One region of the Kosakonia sacchari SP1 genome, then DNA from elsewhere that is predicted to be linked to it. Evidence: riboswitches for the same ligand, from Rfam matches in the RefSeq annotation. Region 1 holds a riboswitch; the other holds the start of a gene.

Region 1 (4,967 bases):
GTTGCCTGACGATCGTTTGATCCAGGCGGCAGGTTAAAATTAACTCTGGACATCCTGATGAAAAAAATAACACAACTTCTGTTAGCCACGGCCGGTTTCGTTATTTCGGTCGCCGCATCTGCGGATACAACAAAAACGAATGGGAGCGAACACCGTATTCCGGCGATTAAGCTCATTAATACGCAAGATAACCACTCAGCGTTTATTAAAGGCTCTGTTCCCTCGCTGGCGAAGCTCTCTTCGCAAAATCTTTACTTCAGCAATACGTTTGAAGAGTGGCAGAAAGGGGTGCATCCGGCACCGAAGAAGCAATACGTGGTGACGATGAAAGGTAAGTTGAAGTTCAGGGTTAGCGATGGCTCAACCTTCATCATCGAACCCGGCACCGTTCTGCTTGCGGCAGACACGGCGGGCGAAGGTCACAGCTGGGATATTGTCGACGGTAAAGAGTGGGTTCGCGTTTATATTCCGGTGGGCGATGATGACCACTTTATTGCCGATAAATAACCAGTAAAACGCATTACTTCTCAGCCCTGTTTCATGCGGGGCTGATTGCTTAATATCAGGGTTAATATCCCTGACGATATAAATATCATATCAGAACATTCACAAGCTATTATAAAATAATGTTAGCGCGATCACGTTCCGCAATGGTCATTATTCTGATAAATAAATAGTTACGCGCAGCAGTCATTTCCCTCTCACCACTATTATTTGGCTGGCTTGATTCACAGGCCAGCCATCAAAGGAGTTGACGTATTTTATATAGCGTTATTTGTTTTTACGCGTAAGCAGTACGCCGCACTCCATGTGGTGCGTATACGGGAATTGATCGAACAGCGCCAGACGTGAAATATCGTGTGTCTGACTCAATGTTTCCAGATTTTTACACAGCGTTTCCGGGTTGCAGGAGATATACAGAATACGCGGATAGGCCTGCACCATTTTCTCGGTTTCCGCATCCAGCCCGCTGCGCGGCGGATCGACGAAAATCGTTTCGCACTGGTAGCTCGCAAGATCGATACCCTGCAAGCGGTTAAAAGCGCGCACGCCATTCATCGCCTGCGTAAATTCTTCGGCGGACATGCGGATAATCTGCACGTTATCGATGTGGTTAGCCGCGATATTGTATTGCGCTGCCGCCACGGACGGTTTGGCGATTTCGGTGGCCAGCACACGATCGAAATTGCGCGCCAGCGCCAGCGAGAAATTGCCGTTGCCGCAATACAACTCCAACAGATCGCCTGTTGAATGACGCGTAACATCCAGCGCCCATTCCAGCATCTGAATGTTCATGGCCGCGTTAGGCTGCGTAAAGCTGTTCTCGACCTGGCGGTAGATCATCTCTCTGCCACCGACCGGCAGACGCTCGTCAACAAAGTCCTGATCCAGCTCGATTTTGGTTTTAGTCGCGCGACCAATTAACTGCACATTCAGATTCTGCGCGCGCAGCGCGTCACGCAAGTGCGCAGCTTCTGCCTGCCATTCGTCATCCAGCTTTTTGTGGTAGAGCAGGGTGACAATCGCCTGGTTGCTCATGGTGCTCAGGTAGTCAATCTGGAACAGCTTATGGCGCAGCGTTTTATTCCCGCGTACCGCCTCGATCATTACCGTCATTAATTGGTTAATCAGCTCGCTTGCTGCCGGAAAACTGTCCACCCGGATACGAGACTTGGTCTGCTGATCGAAAATGATGTGGTAGAGATCGTCGCCGTCGTGCCAGATGCGGAATTCGGCGCGCATACGGTAATGGCTGACCGGTGAGCGGAACACCTCCGGAAGCGGCGCGGAAAAAGGCGTCATCATCGATTGCAGACGCACGACTTTTTCGGCCAGCTGGGCTTCGTACTGTTCTGTCGGCAGGTGTTCGGGGGTCATCATGCTTCCTGAGTGATTAAGAATAACGCGGGGATTGTAGGCATTGCTCAGGCGATGTCCAGCCCCGGATGTGAGCTAAATAGTCAGTTAGCAGTCTGGACATCCATATGTTACAGAATGTAGCATCCCTGTTCCGGTCCTGTGAGTTAAAAGGGAATCCAGTGAGAATCTGGGGCTGACGCGCAGCGGTAAGGATCAAGGTGAGAGAGCAGACACTGCCTGTTGGGTGGGAAGTCGCTTTCTTGATGTACCTCCAAGCCCGAAGACCTGCCGGTATACGTCGCATCTGGTTGACATCATCGCGTGCTATTGATGGAACCTGCGGCATCCTTACTCTTATGTGGATGCTTTCACAATGATTAAAAAAGCTTCGCTGCTGACGGCGCTCTCCGTCTCAGCTTTTTCCGGCTGGGCGCAAGATAGCAGCTCAGACAATTTGGTGGTGACAGCAAATCGTTTTCAACAACCGGCTAAGACGGTGCTTGCACCGACAGAAGTGGTGACGCGTGAGGACATCGATCGCTGGCAGTCTCGCTCACTGGTTGATGTGCTGCGTCGCCTGCCTGGGGTTGATATTGCGCAAAACGGCGGGTTAGGCCAAACCGCCTCGGTTTATGTGCGCGGTACAGAAGCGAAACACCTGCTGCTGCTGATTGATGGCGTACCGGTCGCGCGCTCCGGGATTTCCAACGATCCCGAACTGAATCAAATCCCGCTCTCTTTAGTGCAACGTGTTGAATATATTCGCGGGCCGCGCTCTGCCGTGTATGGCTCCGGGGCGATTGGCGGCGTGGTTAACGTCATTACCATGACCGGCAATGAGAAATCACAAATCAATGCCGGCGTTGGCTCGAAGGGCTACCAGACATATGACGGCACACTGCGTCAGCGCTTTGGCGACACGGTGGCGACAGCGGCGGGTTCTTATACCAGTACTCGCGGTTTTAACGTGCAGCCCGGCTCAACCTGGGATCATGACGAAGATCGCGACGGTTATCGCAATAAAACGTTCTGGGGCAGCCTGCAGCACAAATTCAACGACAACTTTGACGGCTTCTTTCGCGGCTACAACTTTAGCAACAACGTGGATTATGACCTCGGCAGCGCGCCGTTTTCCGCAGATTACAGCGCTGATGAGCGCCAGCTGTTTGTGCAGGGTTGGGATACCGGGCTGAATTTCGCCCAGGGGATCTACTCGTCCCAGTTGCTGGCCAGCTACCAGAAAAGCAAAGACTACAACTACAGCAGCATTTATGGCCGCTATAACGATGGCACCACGCTGGATGATATGGAGCAACGATACATTCAGTGGGGCAACAACGTTAATGTCGGCAAAGGTTCTGTTGGCGCGGGTGTCGACTGGAAACAGGAGCGTCTGGTTTCTTCCAATAGCACGACGCGCGACGCTTACGAGCGTGAAAACACGGGCTTATATTTGAACGGGATGCAACAGTTTGGCGATGTCACGCTGGAAGCGTCGGGCCGTGAAGATAAAGATGACGAATTCGGCTGGCACGGCACCTGGCAGACCGCTGCTGGCTGGGAGTTCGTGGAGAATTACCGTCTGACCGTTTCTTACGGCACTGGTTTCCTGGCACCTTCTTTAGGCCAACAGTTTGGTGCGAAGCGTTTTGGCATTGCTTCCAACCCGAATCTGAAACCGGAAGAGTCCAGGCAGTGGGAGGCGGGTGTTGAAGGCTTAACCGGCCCGCTGGACTGGCGTTTGTCTGCCTATCGCTATGAGATTGAAAATCTGATCACCTACAGCGATACGGCTTACTACAACATCAACTCTGCCACCATTAAAGGCGTTGAGTGGACGGGCAGCGTGGATACCGGCATCTTCTCGCATCGCGTGACGCTGCAATATATTGACCCGCGTGATGATGAAACCAATGAAGTGCTGCCGCGCCGTGCGAAGCGCCAGGCGAAGTACCAGCTTGACTGGTCCGTATTGAATGTCGATATGGATCTGGCCTGGGAGTACTTCGGGAAGCGCTATGACAACCGCACGTCAACCTATAATCCTGAGCAACGTATTTTGCCAAGTTATAGTACGGTGGATTTTTCTGCCTCATATCCTGTGACCTCTCATTTAACAGTTCGTGGTAAAATCGCCAACCTGTTCGATAAAGAGTACGAGACAGCATATGGCTACCAAACTGCAGGACGGGAATACACCTTGTCTGGCAGCTACACCTTCTGACGCACGTCCCACCGTGCTGGTGTTTGACTCCGGCGTCGGTGGGTTATCCGTTTATGATGAGATCCGGCATCTCCTGCCGGATCTGCATTACATCTACGCGTTTGACAATGTCGCTTTCCCCTATGGTGAGAAAAGCGAAGCGTTTATTGTTGAGCGTGTTGTCGAAATCGTTACCGCCGTTCAGGCTCAGTACCCCCTCGCGCTGGCCGTTATTGCCTGTAATACGGCGAGTACCGTCTCTTTGCCCGCACTGCGGGATAAGTTCTCTTTCCCTGTCGTCGGTGTCGTGCCTGCCATCAAACCCGCCGCGCGTCTAACGGCAAACGGTGTGGTAGGGCTGCTGGCAACGCGGGGTACGGTGAAGCGCCCTTATACACACGAACTGATTTCGCGTTTCGCGAATGAATGCCGGATTGAGATGTTGGGTTCGGCGGAGCTGGTTGTATTGGCGGAAGCGAAACTGCATGGGGAAACGGTCTCGCTGGATGAGCTGCGACATATCCTTCGCCCATGGCTGCGCATGAAAGAGCCGCCAGATACGGTGGTACTGGGATGTACGCACTTTCCTTTACTGCAAGATGAGTTGCTGCAAGTGTTGCCAGAAGGGACGCGTTTGATTGATTCAGGCGCGGCAATTGCGCGACGTACTGCCTGGCTGCTTGAACACGAAGCGCCGGATGCGAAATCTTCCGATGAGAATATTGCCTATTGCATGGCATTAACTCCTGAGACTGCACAACTATTGCCCGTTTTGCAGCGCTATGGGTTCAAAAAGCTCGAAAAACTGGCACTTTAGAGCAGTTTTGCGCAAAAAAGAGACGGTTGAAAAGTTTTTTGAAATTAGGGGTTGTCAGCGGGAATTAACTCCCTATAATGCGCCTCC
Region 2 (4,967 bases), 2.0 Mb from region 1:
CATTGCGCCTCCCGCAGGCTGTAAAGCAGCGCGTTAACGATCGCCGCCGCCACGTTGCTACCGCCTTTGCGCCCGCGAGCGGCAATAGCCGGTAAACCGCTCGCCACCAGCGCCGCTTTCGATTCTGCCGCGCCGACAAACCCGACCGGCACGCCGACCACGCCGTTCACCGGCGTGTTATGTTCCAGCAGGCGAAACAGCGCAGTGGGTGCATTGCCGAAGACAAACACTTTGCCACCCTCTTCCCCCAGCGCCAGGTCAACCGCCGCCATTGAACGGGTGATGCCGTCAGCTTTAGCGCGGCGCACCACGCGCGGATCGGAGATATAGCACCGCACTTCGCCGCCGAACTGCGCCAGCAGCGTTTTGTTGATGCCGGAAAGGGCCATGGTGGTATCGGTGTAGAGCGTGCAGCCCTGTTTAATCGCAGCACACAGGCTTTCCAGCGCATCAGCGGAGAACCATAAGATATCGAGCCAGTCAAAATCGGCTGTGGTATGAATGACCCGTTTGATCACCGCTTCCTGCAGCGGGCTGGCAAAGCGGTAATCGGGACGTGTCTCTTTGATGATGTCGCTGATAATGACAAAACTTTTGGCTTCAATAGCCTGCGGTTGCTGCAAATAATCCATCTTTTCCATCCTCAGGCTCCCATCCACACAAAACGCACCAGCGCAAACAGCGCCAGCGCCAGCGTCGAAGCCAGCCACATCATCCGGATGGTTCGCCCGATGTCATCCACGTCAATGGCGCGGGTGTCATCGCCAATCCAGGGTTTGTCGACACGTTCGCCGAAGTAGTTGTTTGGCCCGCCAAGGCGCACGCCGAGCGCACCCGCCACGGTGCCTTCCGGCCAGGCGCAGTTCGGGCTGCTGTGATTGTTCCGGTCACGAAAACCAATACGTAGCGCGGCGCGGGCATCCTGGCGGCAACACCAGGCGGCGATGCTCAGCAACAGCCAGCTCAGGCGTGCCGGGATAAAATTGGCGACATCATCCAGCCGGGCACTGACCATGCCAATGGCGCGGTACTTTTCATGTTTGTAGCCGACCATCGAATCCAGCGTATTGACCGCTTTGTAGGCCATCGCCAGTGGCGCACCGCCGAGCAGCAAAAAGAACAACGGCGCAATTACCCCATCGACGGTGTTCTCGGCGACCGTTTCCACCACCGCGCGGGTGATTTGCGGTGGCTGCAACTGGCGGGTATCGCGCCCGACGATCCATGAGAGTTTTTCGCGGCTTTGGGAAAGTAATCCGGCGCGCAGCGGCTTTTCGACTTCCCGCGCCATGTCCGCCAGGCAACGGGTGGCGAGCGTGGTGAAAATCATCCACACCTCAACGCACCAGCCGAGCCACGGGTGAATGGCGTTCGCCAGCACCAGTACGCCCCAGGCCAGACTCCAGCTCCCCCCAACCACCGCCAGCCACATCACGCCACCACCAGTTCGCAGCGCGTTATCGCTATGGCAATAACGCCGCACGATGCTTTGCAGTAAGTTAATCAGCGCACCAATCCAGCGCACCGGATGCGGCCAGTGCGGCGGGTCGCCCAGCAACCGATCGAGTAAAAAGGCCACAGCCCAGGCAAGCAGTGTCATTGCGCACTCCTTGCGGCGGCAAACCAGTGGTTGAGCATTTGCGGGCGTTGGGCGAAATGCAGATGCAGGTAGCTGGCGAACGTGTTGCCAACCTGCCAGCCACCCTGCCAGCGTTTCAGCACTTCGCCGTCGCGGGTTTTATGGCAGTCAAGCACCGCCGCCGTTTGTGCGGTGAAATCCGAGTAGTGAAATTCGTGACCGCGCAGGGTTTCACCCGCCGCTGCCAGTAAGGTCTGTTGCGTGGCGCGGGCTTCGCAGTAGCCAAAGCGGGTCAGTTTGTTGCCCATCACGCTAAGACCGGGGATCACATTCGCCATCGGCCATTCGTCGCCGTCCGCGTCACGCAGCGCGGTGCCGAGATACATCAGCCCTCCACACTCGGCGTAGATCGCCACATCGCGCCGATGCGCCGCGCGGATAGCCTCCAGCATTGGGGTATTTTCTGATAACGCCCGCGCATGCAACTCCGGGTAACCGCCACCCAGCCACAGCATCTGGCAATCCGGCAACTGGCGATCCCGCAGCGGGCTAAAGCGCACAATGTGAACACCTGCACGTTCCAGTAAATCGAGGTTATCGGGGTAGTAAAAATTAAAGGCTTCATCAAAAGCTAATGCCAGCGTCAGGCCTGTGCCTGCAACGGCCTCCGGCAATGGCGGCATTTGCCCTGCGGACAGGGTGGTGAGCTGGCTGAGTGTGAGCAGTTGGTCAATATCAAGGGTGTGCTCCAGACGCCCGGCAAAATCATGCCACGACGAAGCTTCCATCATTGATTCACGCGCGGTCACCAGGCCGAGGTGGCGCTCCGGTAGCGCAACACCTGGCGTGGTCGGGACATAACCCAGCACCGGGAGTGCGCAATAGCGTTCAATGGCGTGTTTGAGTAATTGAAAATGGCTGTCGCTGTTGACCCGGTTAACGATAACGCCAGCAATCGGCAGTTGTGGATCAAAGTGCTGAAAACCCATCACCGTGGCGGCAATGGAGGTCGACACCGCTTTGCCGTCAACGAGTAAAATCACCGCAACACCGAGCTGTTTTGCCAGCGCGGCGCTGCTGCAATAATCGGGGTCGGTGCCGTAGCCGTCGAACAATCCCATCACGCCTTCAATAACGGCGACATCGCAGTCAGCAACATGTTCGCAAAAAAGCGCGTTTAGCGTGGGTTCCGGCAGCATAAAACTGTCGAGATTGCGGGAGGCAACGCCAGAAACGGTGCTATGCCAGGCGGTGTCGAGGTAATCCGGGCCGACTTTGAACGGCTGAACGCATAAGCCACGGCGCTTAAAAACAGTGAGCAGCCCCAGCGTGACGGTGGTTTTCCCACAGCCGCTGCCGGTTCCGGCGAGGAGAAAGGCGCTGCGCCTGTTTGACATTGCTGACACCCCATTACGGGTGGAAAGCTGAAGTCAGGCGCGCGTTTGCCCGGTCTTGCGACCGTACGCTTCTGAGCAACCCACTTCCCACCGAAGTTGTTGATAATGACCCATCAGGTCGGTCTTCTGGCTTAGCGTCATCCTCGCCCGTCCTTCCCGATCTGGCGATCAGTGGCGTTTTCGGGGTTGTCAGCATCACAGCAGCGGGGGCTGCGGGGATTTCCACCCCCTTCCCAGCCGCGCAAAAAGCGGCGGCAAAACCTGTTGGCTTATTACGTCACGACGCGAAAACAGGGCTCGCGTTCTCATGACATTTCCCCAAAGCGCACTGGATTGCCGCAGGGAAATAAAACTGAAGCAGTTTATCGTCGCGTAAACGCGAGTTTGTTGCGCTATGACAATGTATTGCGCACCCGCTTTTATCAACACCTTATTTACTCAGGTTTTGCCAAACGATTTTTAGCGCCGGAATTTACTCAACGCTGCGCGGGTAATTCAAAACCGTTTCAGGCGGTAAACGAAATAGTGATGGAACCACGTAATAACGCTGACGAAAAACGTTGTGCCGTATCGGGCTTGCGAAAATCCTTACCTGCCGAGGGGAAAAGCCATCTGCGAATAGCAATAACAAGGTATTCTTCGTGCCCGGATGGATATATACCGGCAGTGGTTAACGCTGGCATTCACGCGGATGAAGTGACACTATCCGGTTTTATTTTTATGGGGAAGCACCGTGGCGCAGGCAGCATGTCCCGCATCCTGCGGCGAAATTATCCAGGGCTGGATCCTCGGCGGTGAAAAGCTGGTCTCCTGCCCGGTGGCGTGGTACAGCCACGTGGAAGTCACCACCGGTACGCCGCTTGCCAATGAACGCCCGCTCACCCGCGCGATGCTCAGGCAACTGCTGGTGCACTGGCAACTCCCCGCGTCACTCTCATCAACACTGCGTATCGAGTGCCTCTCGACGATTCCGGTAGCGAAAGGCATGGCCAGCAGCACCGCCGATATCGCAGCGACAGCCGTGGCAGCAGCCCGACACCTCAATCAACCATTGGATGAAGAGACGCTGGCGAAGCTTTGCGTGGCGCTGGAGCCGACCGACAGCACGCTGTTTTCAGGCCTGACGCTGTTTGACCACAACACGGCCGCAATGCGCATTCCCTGTGGCGCGCTGCCGCACACCGAGATCCTGCTACTGGAAAGCCCGCTGACGCTGACGACCGCAGATTATCACCGGATGGCGCGCCAGCAGGCGCTGCTGGACAATGCGGAAATACTGGACAGCGCGTGGCAAACGCTACAGCGCGCATGCGCGCAAAAAGATGCCGCGCTGCTCGGCCAGGCCGCAACGCTTAGCGCGATAGCCAGCCAGGCGCTATTGCCGAAACCTGCTTTCAATACTCTGCTCAATCTGGTGGAGCGGTTCGATTTATACGGTCTGAACGTGGCGCACAGCGGGAGCGTGGTGGGTCTGTTTCTTGATGCGGAACGTCATGATGTGGAAGCGGTTTGCCGGTTTTTAACGAAGAGTGAGCTGGCGGCGCACTGGCCGAAAAATTATTTGTTGAAGATGGTGGCGGGCGGCGTGAAATAAATAAGGGTGAGAGGCGAACCTCTCACCGCGAGGCATTATTCGGTTTTCGCTTCAACCGACTTCAGTTCGCCCATGGTTTTCAGCTTTTTGGAGATGTCGCGACGCTCTTTCGACAGCTCGGCGTTTTTGATGATGTAATCATCTACGCGATCTTCGTAGTCGGTTTTCATGCTGGCGATAATGCCCTGAATGGCTTCAACGCTCATGCCAGGTTTGATGTAATCGCTGAGGTTATCCAGCAGCAGTACGCGCTTCTGGTTATCACGGATCTTCTTCTCAACGTCCTGAATTTCACGCTGCAACTTGTTTTTGCGGCGGAACAGACGCACAAACTCCAGAACGTCCTGGAACGAAGGCTTGGTTGTTTCCATTTTTACACCCCTGATAATGTGAGATT

Evidence for each region. A riboswitch is a leader RNA that binds a small molecule or an ion and turns the genes downstream of it on or off. The one in region 1 is predicted to bind cobalamin.
Region 2: it holds a riboswitch for cobalamin, as region 1 does, so the genes downstream of both, C813_RS31480 (cobyrinate a,c-diamide synthase) here and btuB (TonB-dependent vitamin B12 receptor BtuB) in region 1, are expected to answer to the same signal.

The regions. Positions count from the first base shown of each region.
Region 1 covers NZ_CP007215.2:4,738,020-4,742,986, reverse strand. Annotated here, with positions in the region: gene C813_RS45380 (cupin domain-containing protein) at 58-507, shown strand; gene trmA (tRNA (uridine(54)-C5)-methyltransferase TrmA) at 772-1,878, opposite strand; cobalamin riboswitch at 1,996-2,167, shown strand; gene btuB (TonB-dependent vitamin B12 receptor BtuB) at 2,234-4,084, shown strand; gene murI (glutamate racemase) at 4,029-4,880, shown strand.
Region 2 covers NZ_CP007215.2:1,799,121-1,804,087, reverse strand. Annotated here, with positions in the region: gene C813_RS31490 (cobalt-precorrin-8 methylmutase) at 1-632, opposite strand, end outside; gene cbiD (cobalt-precorrin-5B (C(1))-methyltransferase CbiD) at 1-3, opposite strand, end outside; gene cbiB (adenosylcobinamide-phosphate synthase CbiB) at 644-1,600, opposite strand; gene C813_RS31480 (cobyrinate a,c-diamide synthase) at 1,597-2,976, opposite strand; cobalamin riboswitch at 3,076-3,256, opposite strand; gene C813_RS47140 (hypothetical protein) at 3,241-3,774, shown strand; gene C813_RS31475 (GHMP family kinase ATP-binding protein) at 3,710-4,570, shown strand; gene C813_RS31470 (DUF496 family protein) at 4,606-4,941, opposite strand.